DNA from 3 places in the Vibrio scophthalmi genome. Region 2 is predicted to be linked to each of the others. Evidence: riboswitches for the same ligand, from Rfam matches in the RefSeq annotation. Region 2 holds a riboswitch; each other region holds the start of a gene.
The links. Region 2 has a riboswitch for thiamine pyrophosphate ahead of thiD (bifunctional hydroxymethylpyrimidine kinase/phosphomethylpyrimidine kinase). Riboswitches for the same ligand answer to the same signal wherever they lie in the genome.

Region 1 (3,279 bases), on a different replicon from region 2:
TCAAACTGCGCTAAAACATCGGCTATGAGCCCTGAATTTCCGTAAATCGCCAATAAGCCAAATACCCCCACCAGCACAGGTAAGACTAAGGTGGAGCTAAATAGCTTGAGCAACAAGCCCTTACCTTTAAAATCACGCTTTGACAGTGCATGGGCGACCGGAAGCGCAAGACCAACACTGAGCAAAGTGGAAAGAAACGATTGATAGAAACTAAATTGCGTAACGTGGCGATAATAAGGATCTTGCCAAACCTGCAATAGATTGAGCGACGGTGCGGCATAAAAGAGCGCCGCCAAAGCTGAAAAGACAAAGGCCGCGATAAACATCGCGACCCACAGTCCTAATTTAGGAAGACGATTCAAGTAAAAACCTTAACGCGTTAAAGCGCTTTGCCATTCACGAATCCATGTCTTACGTTGCGTCGCAACTTCATCAGCACTAAAACTTAGCGCTTTGCTCGGCACTGTCAGGGTAGAGAAACCTTCTGGCTGAGCTACATCTGTGACAGGATACATCCAGTTCCCCGTCGGCATAGCTGATTGGAATTGATCACTCAAAATAAACTGCATGAACTGATCCGCTAACGCAGGGTTCTTACTGCCCTTCACTTTTGCGGCAACTTCAACTTGCGTGTAGTGACCCTCACTAAAATCCGCTGCTGCGTATTTAAGATCGTTTTCGGCAATAATGTGGTAAGCCGGTGATGTGGTGTACGAAAGCACCATATCCGCTTCGCCTTCTAGGAACATCGAATAAGCTTCAGACCAACCTTTCGTCACGGTCACGGTTTTGCCTGCCAGTTTTTGCCATGCGGCCGCGACATCATCACCGTAAACTGATTTCATCCAAAGCATCAAACCTTGCCCCGGAGTCGAGGTTCGTGGATCTTGATAGATGATTTTTAGATCGTCACGCTGCTCAACCAATTCTTTCAAGCTTGTCGGTGGGTTAGCGAGCTTTTCTTTGTTGTAAACAAAGGCAAAGTAGCCATAGTCATAAGGGACAAAGGTGGTGTCTTGCCAACCGCCGGGAATTGTTACGCTGCTGGTATCAACCTGATGCTCACTCAGTAAACCGGTCTTCTTCGCTTCTGCCATTAGATTGTTGTCCAACCCTAAGACAATATCCGCTTTGCTATTGCCGTTTTCTAAACGTAAGCGGTTCAAAATCGACACACCATCATCCAGCGCGACAAAATTAACATCACAACCACCGCACTGGGCTTCAAAGGCTTTTTCCACTGTTGGGCCTGGGCCCCAATCTGCGGCAAATGAATCGTAGGTATAAACGGTTAGGGTATTGTCCGCCGCGAAAGCAGAAAAAGACGCGCAAGCAATCGCTAGCGTACTAAAGGTGGTGGTTAACGTGGTGGTTTTCACTGTTCGCTCTCTCCGAGTTGAGCGGCACAGGTTTGAGGTCGGCGTTTAATTAGCGCAGTAACTAAATGACCAGACTCAATTCCTACGCCAGCATTATCTGGTTCAGGTACACGGGTCCCAGTCATTGACCGATCTCAGCCAGCGCATCACAGCATGGCTCCCCGTTGAGTATTGATGGGATTGTAATCATTCTGCCAATGTATGGCTAGCGAGATATTATCCTCTGTGATCATAACCCCAGCGCGGAACTAACCCCTGCTCAACACCGAGATGATCCAGAATTCTCGCCACCATGAAATCAATCAAATCTTCAATGGTTTGTGGTTGGTGATAAAACCCGGGCGCAGCAGGCATAATGGTAACCCCCATTGTCGATAGCTTATGCATATTCTCTAAATGCAAGGTAGAAAAAGGCGTTTCACGTACCACCAGCACTAGCTGGCCACGCTCTTTCATCACTACATCAGCCGCACGCTCAATCAAATTATCCGACATGCCGTGAGCGATTGCCGCCACACTGCCTGCAGAACATGGGCACACCACCATCTGTTTTGGCGCAGCAGATCCTGACGCCACTGGCGAGAACCAATCGTCTTTGCCACACACCACCAATTTATCTGCATCACAATTGAGATGCGCAACTAATGCTTGCTGCGCGGCCTCTGGGCCACTTGGCAATTTCAAACCATGTTCAGTTGCCAACACCACTCGCGCGGCAGAAGATATCAATAGATAGACCTGATAATCTGCCGCCAATAAACACTCGAGTAGGCGCAACCCATAAGGTGCGCCCGATGCGCCAGTAAAGGCTAAAGTAATCGCTTTACTACTCTTGTTTGTCATGCTGTTTAACCTGCCAGTTTCTCTAGCAGCTTGCCATGAATACCTTCAAAGCCGCCGTTACTCATCACTAGAATATGGTCGCCAGGTACGGCTTTTGCCACGATCGCATCGACCAATTGATCAATATCAGCACTGGTATAAGCCGGTTGAGAACATTGTTGAGCAACCTCTTCCACCGACCATTCAATGCTCTCTGGCTGATAAAGGAAAACCTCATCGGCATGATGTAATGATGCTGCGAGAGTATCTTTATGTACGCCACGTTTCATCGTCGCAGAACGAGGTTCTAGTACCGCAATGATCTTGTCGCTGCCCACCTTGTTACGCAGACCACCCATCGTCAGTTCAATCGCCGTTGGGTGATGAGCAAAGTCATCATAAACCGTCACGCCATTCACTTGCCCTTTCAGTTCAAGGCGACGCTTTGTATTGATAAATTTCGCTAGCGATTCACACGCAAGATCGGCAGTCACACCAACATGGCGAGCAGCAGCGATCGCCATTAAGGCATTATCGACGTTATGATCACCAACCAAATCCCATTTCACTGTGCCTTTGATTTCACCATCAAGCAGCACATGGAATTGTGAACCATCTTTAACAATCTTTTCAGCACGCCAATCTCCTTGTTCGCCGGTGTATTCAGTTTCACTCCAACACCCGCGGTCTAGCACATCGGTCAGCGCTTGATCAGCTTTCGGCGCTAAAATACGCCCGTTGCTCGGCACGGTACGAACAAGATGATGGAATTGACGCTTAATCGCCTCAAGATCATCAAAGATGTCGGCATGATCAAACTCGAGGTTGTTCATCACTAATGTTCGTGGATGGTAGTGAACAAACTTTGAACGCTTATCGAAAAAAGCGCTGTCATATTCGTCCGCTTCGACAACAAAGAACATGCTTTCGCCCAAACGAGCCGAGATGCCGAAATTTCCTAACACGCCACCGACTAAAAAGCCCGGTTGGTAACCGCAATCTTCGAGGATCCAAGACAACATACTTGAGGTGGTGGTTTTACCATGCGTGCCCGAGACAGCTAATACCCAGCGATCAT
Region 2 (3,279 bases):
CGTGTTTTTAGTCTCTTGGGTCTGTCATCATGGGCTGCCTATGATGGGCTTACATGTTGATACAGATGATGGATTACTGTTCTCTGAAGTGATTGGAGAAGACGTGCTAGAAGCATAAATTCTTCGATAAGATTTCCTCAGCGAGATAACAAAAAAGAGCCTTAAGGCTCTTTTTTGTTATTTCAATATTGGCTCTAGATCGGTCATGAGCGTTTGAGTGCCTGTTCGATCTCGTCAATCACTGTGACGAAGCGTTTTGGCATGTGTGGGCGCTGCTTAGCGATTAAATATAGTGTCTCGGTAATGGGTTGCTTAGGTTGATAGATTGCGATTTGTTCTTTAAGAGCAAAGTTATCTAAAGCACTGAGTGGCAAAATCGTAAAACCTAGCCCCTTCGCTACGGGCAATAAAATCTGGCTGAGTTGATTGACGTACCCCGTGATGGGGATCTGATCAAAACGTAAGTCAACAAAATCCGGACCATCACTGTGAGCGAAAAACCGAGCCAAATAATGTTCGGCATCAGGGTGATTAATCAAACCGAGTTGTTGTAAATCAGATTTGGTTAAGTCTCCTTGGTATGAATGTTGAGCTGGATACATCAAGCATAAGGGTTCTTCACTCAACGTTTGGCTAAAAATGCGTTTATCGTTAGTTTGGCTCGTAACGATACCCAGATCCGCCATCCCACTTAAAATATCCGCTTTAATCTTTCTGTTTGGCGCCGCTTCTACGTGGGTAATGAGCTTTGGACATTTACATTGTAAATCTAACAGGCGAGGGTAGAGCAGTAACGCAAGCGAGCCCGAGCACGCCAATTTAGTGTTGCCGTGGTAGGCTGAGTCTGGCTCTAGACTTGCCAATAGCTGTGTCTCACGGTTTTGAGACTCCTTGGCATAGTCAAACAGCATTTTGCCTTGCTGAGTAATCTCAAAGCTTTTGTTATTACGCTCAATCAGTGGGTGTCCACATGCTTGCTCCAATTTCTTGATATGCTGACTGACGCCTGGCTGGGTCATAAACAGGCGCTCTGCCGTCCGAGTAAAGTGGCCCGTTTCAATCAGGGTGATAAATGTTTTCAGCCAGAGAGGGTTTAGCATGGGTATCTCACAGGGTTATTGATAGAACGAGTTCGTGATAACAAAAAATTATTAATAAATAGCTAATCATAATCTATCATATTCCACTCTAATCGCGATTTGTTTCATTGGCAAATAAGTCACGACAGCGAACGACGTGGAATCTTGGTTGGACGCTAAGCTGGGTCATTCTGCCCATATTTGTATTCACGTCATAGATTTAATAAAGTTCGACCGTGAGTGACAGAGTGCGCTGCGGCGCACACTTGGCCTTTCTCACTTACCTTATAAGAGCGATTGCTGTTATTATGGACGCTAATAGTCGGGGAGCCCTTGGGGCTGAGATCGCATCGCGAGACCCGTTGAACCTGATTCAGTTAGCACTGACGTAGGGAACTATGCGTCCTTTAGCCTTTCTCTATGAATATGCCTTAACGGCTAAAGTACCCTCACTGATTTATTACTAGTTTTTCCCGCTAGCCATCCAGTGAGTCGGTTCCATACGTTGCGCGTAGGAGTAGACTCATGCCTCAAACACACGCAACATCCATTACCGCCAATGTTGATACTTGCACCCCTATAGTATTGACAATCGCTGGCTCTGACAGCGGTGGTGGTGCGGGTATTCAAGCCGATATTAAAGCCATTTCCGCGACGGGCAGCTATGCATGTTCGGCCATTACTGCCATTACGGCTCAGAACACGCAAGGTGTTTCAGCGATATTCCCGATCCCGTTAGAACATGTCGCTCATCAATTGGATGCAGTATTTAGTGATCTTAATGTTGTGGCAGTAAAAATTGGTATGTTAGCGGATAGCGCCATCATTGATGTCGTGGCGGATAAATTAGAACAATACCAACCTCAATTCACCATTCTTGACCCAGTGATGGTGGCGACTAGCGGCGATTTGCTATTGGCTCGTGAGGCAATTGCGACGCTTAAGCAACGTTTGATCCCGTTAGCAGATCTGATTACCCCCAATCTACCAGAAGGTGCAGCACTGACTGGGTCACCAATACCCCGTGATGAAGAACAAATGGGCAGCATGATTCACTCCCTACGCCAATTAGGTGCCAAAGCCATATTGCTCAAAGGAGGGCATTTAGAGGGGGATGAAAATAGTAATGATCTGTTTATTCAGCCCGTTAGCGTTTCGGTGTTGTATGCGAAACGTATAGCCACCCACAATACTCACGGTACGGGATGCACGCTCTCTGCGGCTATTGCTTCATATTTAGCGCAAGGCGAATCGTTAGAAAGCGCTGTGGCAAAGGCGAAACTCTATATTTCACAAGCGATTGCGTATGCTGATGAGCTGAGCATTGGCCATGGGCATGGTCCTGTGCATCATTTTTTTGCTTACAATCGCGAACGATAAACACATAAAGGCAGGAATTTTCGCCAAATTGACAGCAATTTGATAATTTTTCTACATGGCTTCGGCTAGTATATCGGCAACGGTGACAAGGAGAGGTTCCTTCTCTTTGCCGATCTTTCCCATATCCTCGCCAGTCGAAACGTGACTCCGACGTAATGTCTATGTTCTCGTGAGTGGTTGTTGGTAATCGTTGAGCAGAATTTTATGAAAGAGTATCTTCATGCCAAGCGTTATGGCCTTGCTGTATTGGCAGTATTCCTTTTACTGATAGCGCCGATGACACTATTAGTCAGCCACATTGAGTTATTAGATTCAGTGAGTGACAGTGAGGGGCTGTTTTACAGTGTGCTGACCAATTCTGCTGGTAGCCAAGGTTTCTTAATTACTCTTGCGGTACTACTGCTCTGTAGTTTGACGCTTACTTTGACGCCGAAACAACGTTGGGAAAAGTTATTACAACTCGGCATCATTCTGGTGATTGGCTTTGCTGCCAAAACGGGCCTTAAACATTTTACGGAAAGCCCGCGACCTTATACTGAAGTTCTCACCCATCAACTGCTGATCCCGAAACCATCACATTTCTACCAATTGACGGCCAGTAAACAAGATCAACTGATCGAGCAGGTTTCAACTCAAGTTAGCCCTTGGCGAACTCAACATTGGCTGGGCGAAACCGACTATTCATTTCCATCAGGCCACACAATGTTTGTCGCGATTTGTTTAGTTTGTTTTGGTGGATTGTTGGTTGAACACAAGCGTTATGGATTAGCGGGTATTCTGTTGCTGTGGGGCGTTTGCGTGGCTTATAGTCGTTTGTGGC
Region 3 (3,279 bases), on a different replicon from region 2:
TAAAGCATTATCACGAATTTGCGCGCCTGGATGACCTTTGGCTAAGTCAGCCGCATGAGCCGCTAACTTGTATGTGATCAACCCTGTTTTCACATCTTCTTTATTTGGTAATCCCAAGTGCTCCTTTGGCGTTACATAGCACAACATCGCGCAGCCATACCAGCCGATCATCGCCGCACCAATGCCGGAAGTAATATGGTCATAACCAGGAGCGATATCTGTCGTTAATGGGCCTAAGGTGTAAAAAGGTGCTTCATGGCAATGCTTGAGCTGTTCATCCATGTTTTCCTTAATCATATGCATTGGTACATGACCAGGGCCTTCGATGATCACCTGCACATCGTACTCCCATGCAACCTTAGTTAACTCCCCCAATGTGCGCAGCTCAGCAAATTGAGCTTCATCGTTGGCGTCAGCAATCGAACCTGGTCGTAGACCATCACCTAAAGAAAGCGCCACGTCATACTGAGCACAGATTTCGCAAATTTCGCGGAAGTGGGTATAGAGGAAACTTTCTTGATGGTGAGCAAGGCACCATTTCGCAATGATGGAACCACCACGGGAGACAATACCAGTGACACGTTTGGCCGTCATTGGCACATAACGCAATAGCAAACCGGCGTGAATAGTAAAGTAATCAACTCCCTGCTCCGCTTGTTCGATAAGCGTATCGCGCATCACTTCCCAATTAAGATCTTCAGCGACACCGTTAACTTTTTCTAGAGCTTGATACATAGGCACAGTGCCGATCGGTACCGGGCTGTTACGCAATATCCACTCTCGAGTTTCATGAATATTTCGTCCTGTAGACAAGTCCATCACGGTATCGCCACCCCAACGAGTGGACCAAACTAGCTTTTCAACTTCTTCTTCGATTGAAGAACTCACCGATGAATTACCAATATTAGCATTGACCTTAACTAAGAAGTTGCGGCCAATAATCATCGGTTCAGATTCTGGATGGTTAATATTCGACGGGATAATTGCACGCCCTTCAGCGACTTCCTTACGTACAAACTCAGCGGTAATATCTTTGGGTAAGTTAGCCCCAAAATTCTGCCCTGGATGCTGCTGGTTAAGCATTTCATCACTATATCGAGCGCGCCCCATATTTTCGCGCAATGCGATATATTCCATCTCCGGGGTAATGATGCCTTGGCGTGCATAATGCAATTGTGTTACGCATTGTCCTGCTTTCGCACGACGTATATTAGGTAGATTGCCATAGCGCAGATCGTCTAGGGTTTCATCGTCCAAGCGCTCTTTCGCATATACCGAGCTAACATCATCCAAAAGCTGCGTATCAGCACGTTCCTCAATCCATAATTCCCTCAGTTTAGGAAGACCTTTATATAGGTCAATGTCATGATCAGGATCGGTATAAACACCAGAGGTATCATAAACGCGCATTGGTTCATTCGGCTCGAAAATCGGCGCTTCTTTTGTGCCGCCAATCAAACTATCTGCCAAGGTGATTTCTCGCATAGGAACACGGATATCAGGCCGAGAGCCCTCAACATAAGTTTTTCGAGAGTTTGGGTACGGTTGCACCGAAAGAGTATCTATAAACTGTTTAGCTTCCAGTCTTGCTTGCTTGCGACTCGACATAGCATTTTTCCTTGCTCATTTTTTATAAAACGTATGGGATAAAAATGCTTGGCGGAACGATATGACAAGAGGATCGAGTGTCACTGACAAAAAGTGTGCACTGATAATGAGATGATTTAACCTAGATATAGCGGGACATTTAGGTGCAATGATCTTCTCTTGTTCCCTACGCAGGTCTTAGCCTGATCAGGTTCTACGGATCCCGAATAAACGGTCTCAGCCAAATGGCTCTCCGACAAGTGAAGCAATTATAAGCAATTAGTGATTCGAAACCAAGCCGAACACGCTGTAATTTAACTAAATGTTAACTTTCATTAGAAGTTGGAAGCCAACCCAAGCGGCTGAAATACTTAATACCACATTAAGTAGAACGTTTAGGCCCATCTTGAGAAAAGCACCTTGCTGCATCAGTAAAACGTTATCCATAGAAAAGGTTGAGAAGGTCGTCAATGCACCAAGGAAACCTAAACCAATAATTTGGCGCCATGGCTCAATAGCAAGAACTTCACTTTCAAATGCTGCGATCAGCAGACCCATAATAAAAGACCCGACCACGTTGACCGTTAACGTACCGTAAGGAAAGCCACGTCCTAGCAGTGCGACGCAAAGCTCCGAGACTAAATAGCGGGAACAAGCACCAAATGCCCCACCGAGTGCAATAAAGCCGAGTATGGAAAGTTGGCCCATAAATCCCCCAATATATTCAATGGCTATATTCTAGCCACTTCCACGCGATATAGACACCAAGACAATAATAAATTCCAATAAATTGATGTTGCTAATGAGGTTTAATTTCAAACGTTACAGGAGTCACTTTAGTGTCAATATCAGCGCAAAAACTATAGAAGCTATCAACATCAGTATAGCTATATTAGATTTAGCGAAAAAGGGGTTATAGGCTCCTCTGTAGTGATAGCAACGCTAAGGTAAGCTCTATGTATTCGCTAGCAATAAATCCCAGCAACCGTGATACAGGCTAAAATAGAACAATAACAAGAGCTCGTGGCGAACAACCATAAATGCAGACGTAAAAAGCCCCAGCATTTCTGCTGAGGCTTAGTATATGGCTGGGGTGGAGAGATTCGAACTCCCAACACGCGCTATTTAGTATTAGGGGAATCCGCTGCTCTGCCAATTGACAATAATTAACAAAGTACAGATGTAAAAAAGCCTCTGCATTTCTTCTGAGGCTTAATATATGGTAGGGGTGGAGAGATTCGAACCCTCAACACGCGCAGTTTTGTAATTAGCGGGATCCGCGGCTCAGCCAAGTAGCGACAAACTCCAAAATCCAGATGTAAAAAAGCCCCAGCATTTCTGCTGAGGCTTAGTATATGGCAGGGGTGGAGAGATTCGAACTCCCAACACGCGGATTTGGAATCCGCTGCTCTGCCAATTGGAGCTACACCCCTAAGTTTTGATTCCAGCAAATGCTAGATTCAAAAAAACCTCGCATGTAGCGAGGTTCTCGAATAAGTGGCGGAGTGGACGGGACTCGAACCCGCGACCCCCGGCGTGACAGGCCGGTATTCTAACCAACTGAACTACCACTCCGCAGTGGCAAACTTACCGTAGTAAGCGTCCATTTTGTTTCTAGATGGTCTATCTAAAAACGAAATTAAAGCCTGGCGATGTCCTACTCTCACATGGGGAGACCCCACACTACCATCG

Region 1: another riboswitch for thiamine pyrophosphate. It lies ahead of thiB (thiamine ABC transporter substrate binding subunit); the one in region 2 lies ahead of thiD (bifunctional hydroxymethylpyrimidine kinase/phosphomethylpyrimidine kinase).
Region 3: another riboswitch for thiamine pyrophosphate. It lies ahead of thiC (phosphomethylpyrimidine synthase ThiC); the one in region 2 lies ahead of thiD (bifunctional hydroxymethylpyrimidine kinase/phosphomethylpyrimidine kinase).

The regions. Positions count from the first base shown of each region.
Region 1 covers NZ_CP134271.1:1,063,309-1,066,587, forward strand. The annotation lists gene thiP (thiamine/thiamine pyrophosphate ABC transporter permease ThiP) at 1-362, opposite strand, end outside; gene thiB (thiamine ABC transporter substrate binding subunit) at 372-1,379, opposite strand; TPP riboswitch at 1,442-1,553, opposite strand; gene RJD38_RS04755 (flavin prenyltransferase UbiX) at 1,596-2,222, opposite strand; gene mpl (UDP-N-acetylmuramate:L-alanyl-gamma-D-glutamyl-meso-diaminopimelate ligase) at 2,228-3,279, opposite strand, start outside.
Region 2 covers NZ_CP134272.1:317,842-321,120, reverse strand. The annotation lists gene RJD38_RS16380 (hypothetical protein) at 1-118, shown strand, start outside; gene RJD38_RS16375 (LysR family transcriptional regulator) at 204-1,100, opposite strand; TPP riboswitch at 1,393-1,491, shown strand; gene thiD (bifunctional hydroxymethylpyrimidine kinase/phosphomethylpyrimidine kinase) at 1,605-2,459, shown strand; gene RJD38_RS16365 (phosphatase PAP2 family protein) at 2,664-3,279, shown strand, end outside.
Region 3 covers NZ_CP134271.1:1,380,304-1,383,582, forward strand. The annotation lists gene thiC (phosphomethylpyrimidine synthase ThiC) at 1-1,608, opposite strand, end outside; TPP riboswitch at 1,755-1,853, opposite strand; gene crcB (fluoride efflux transporter CrcB) at 1,906-2,295, opposite strand; tRNA gene RJD38_RS06290 (tRNA-Trp) at 2,944-3,020, opposite strand; tRNA gene RJD38_RS06295 (tRNA-Asp) at 3,086-3,162, opposite strand; rRNA gene rrf (5S ribosomal RNA) at 3,232-3,279, opposite strand, start outside.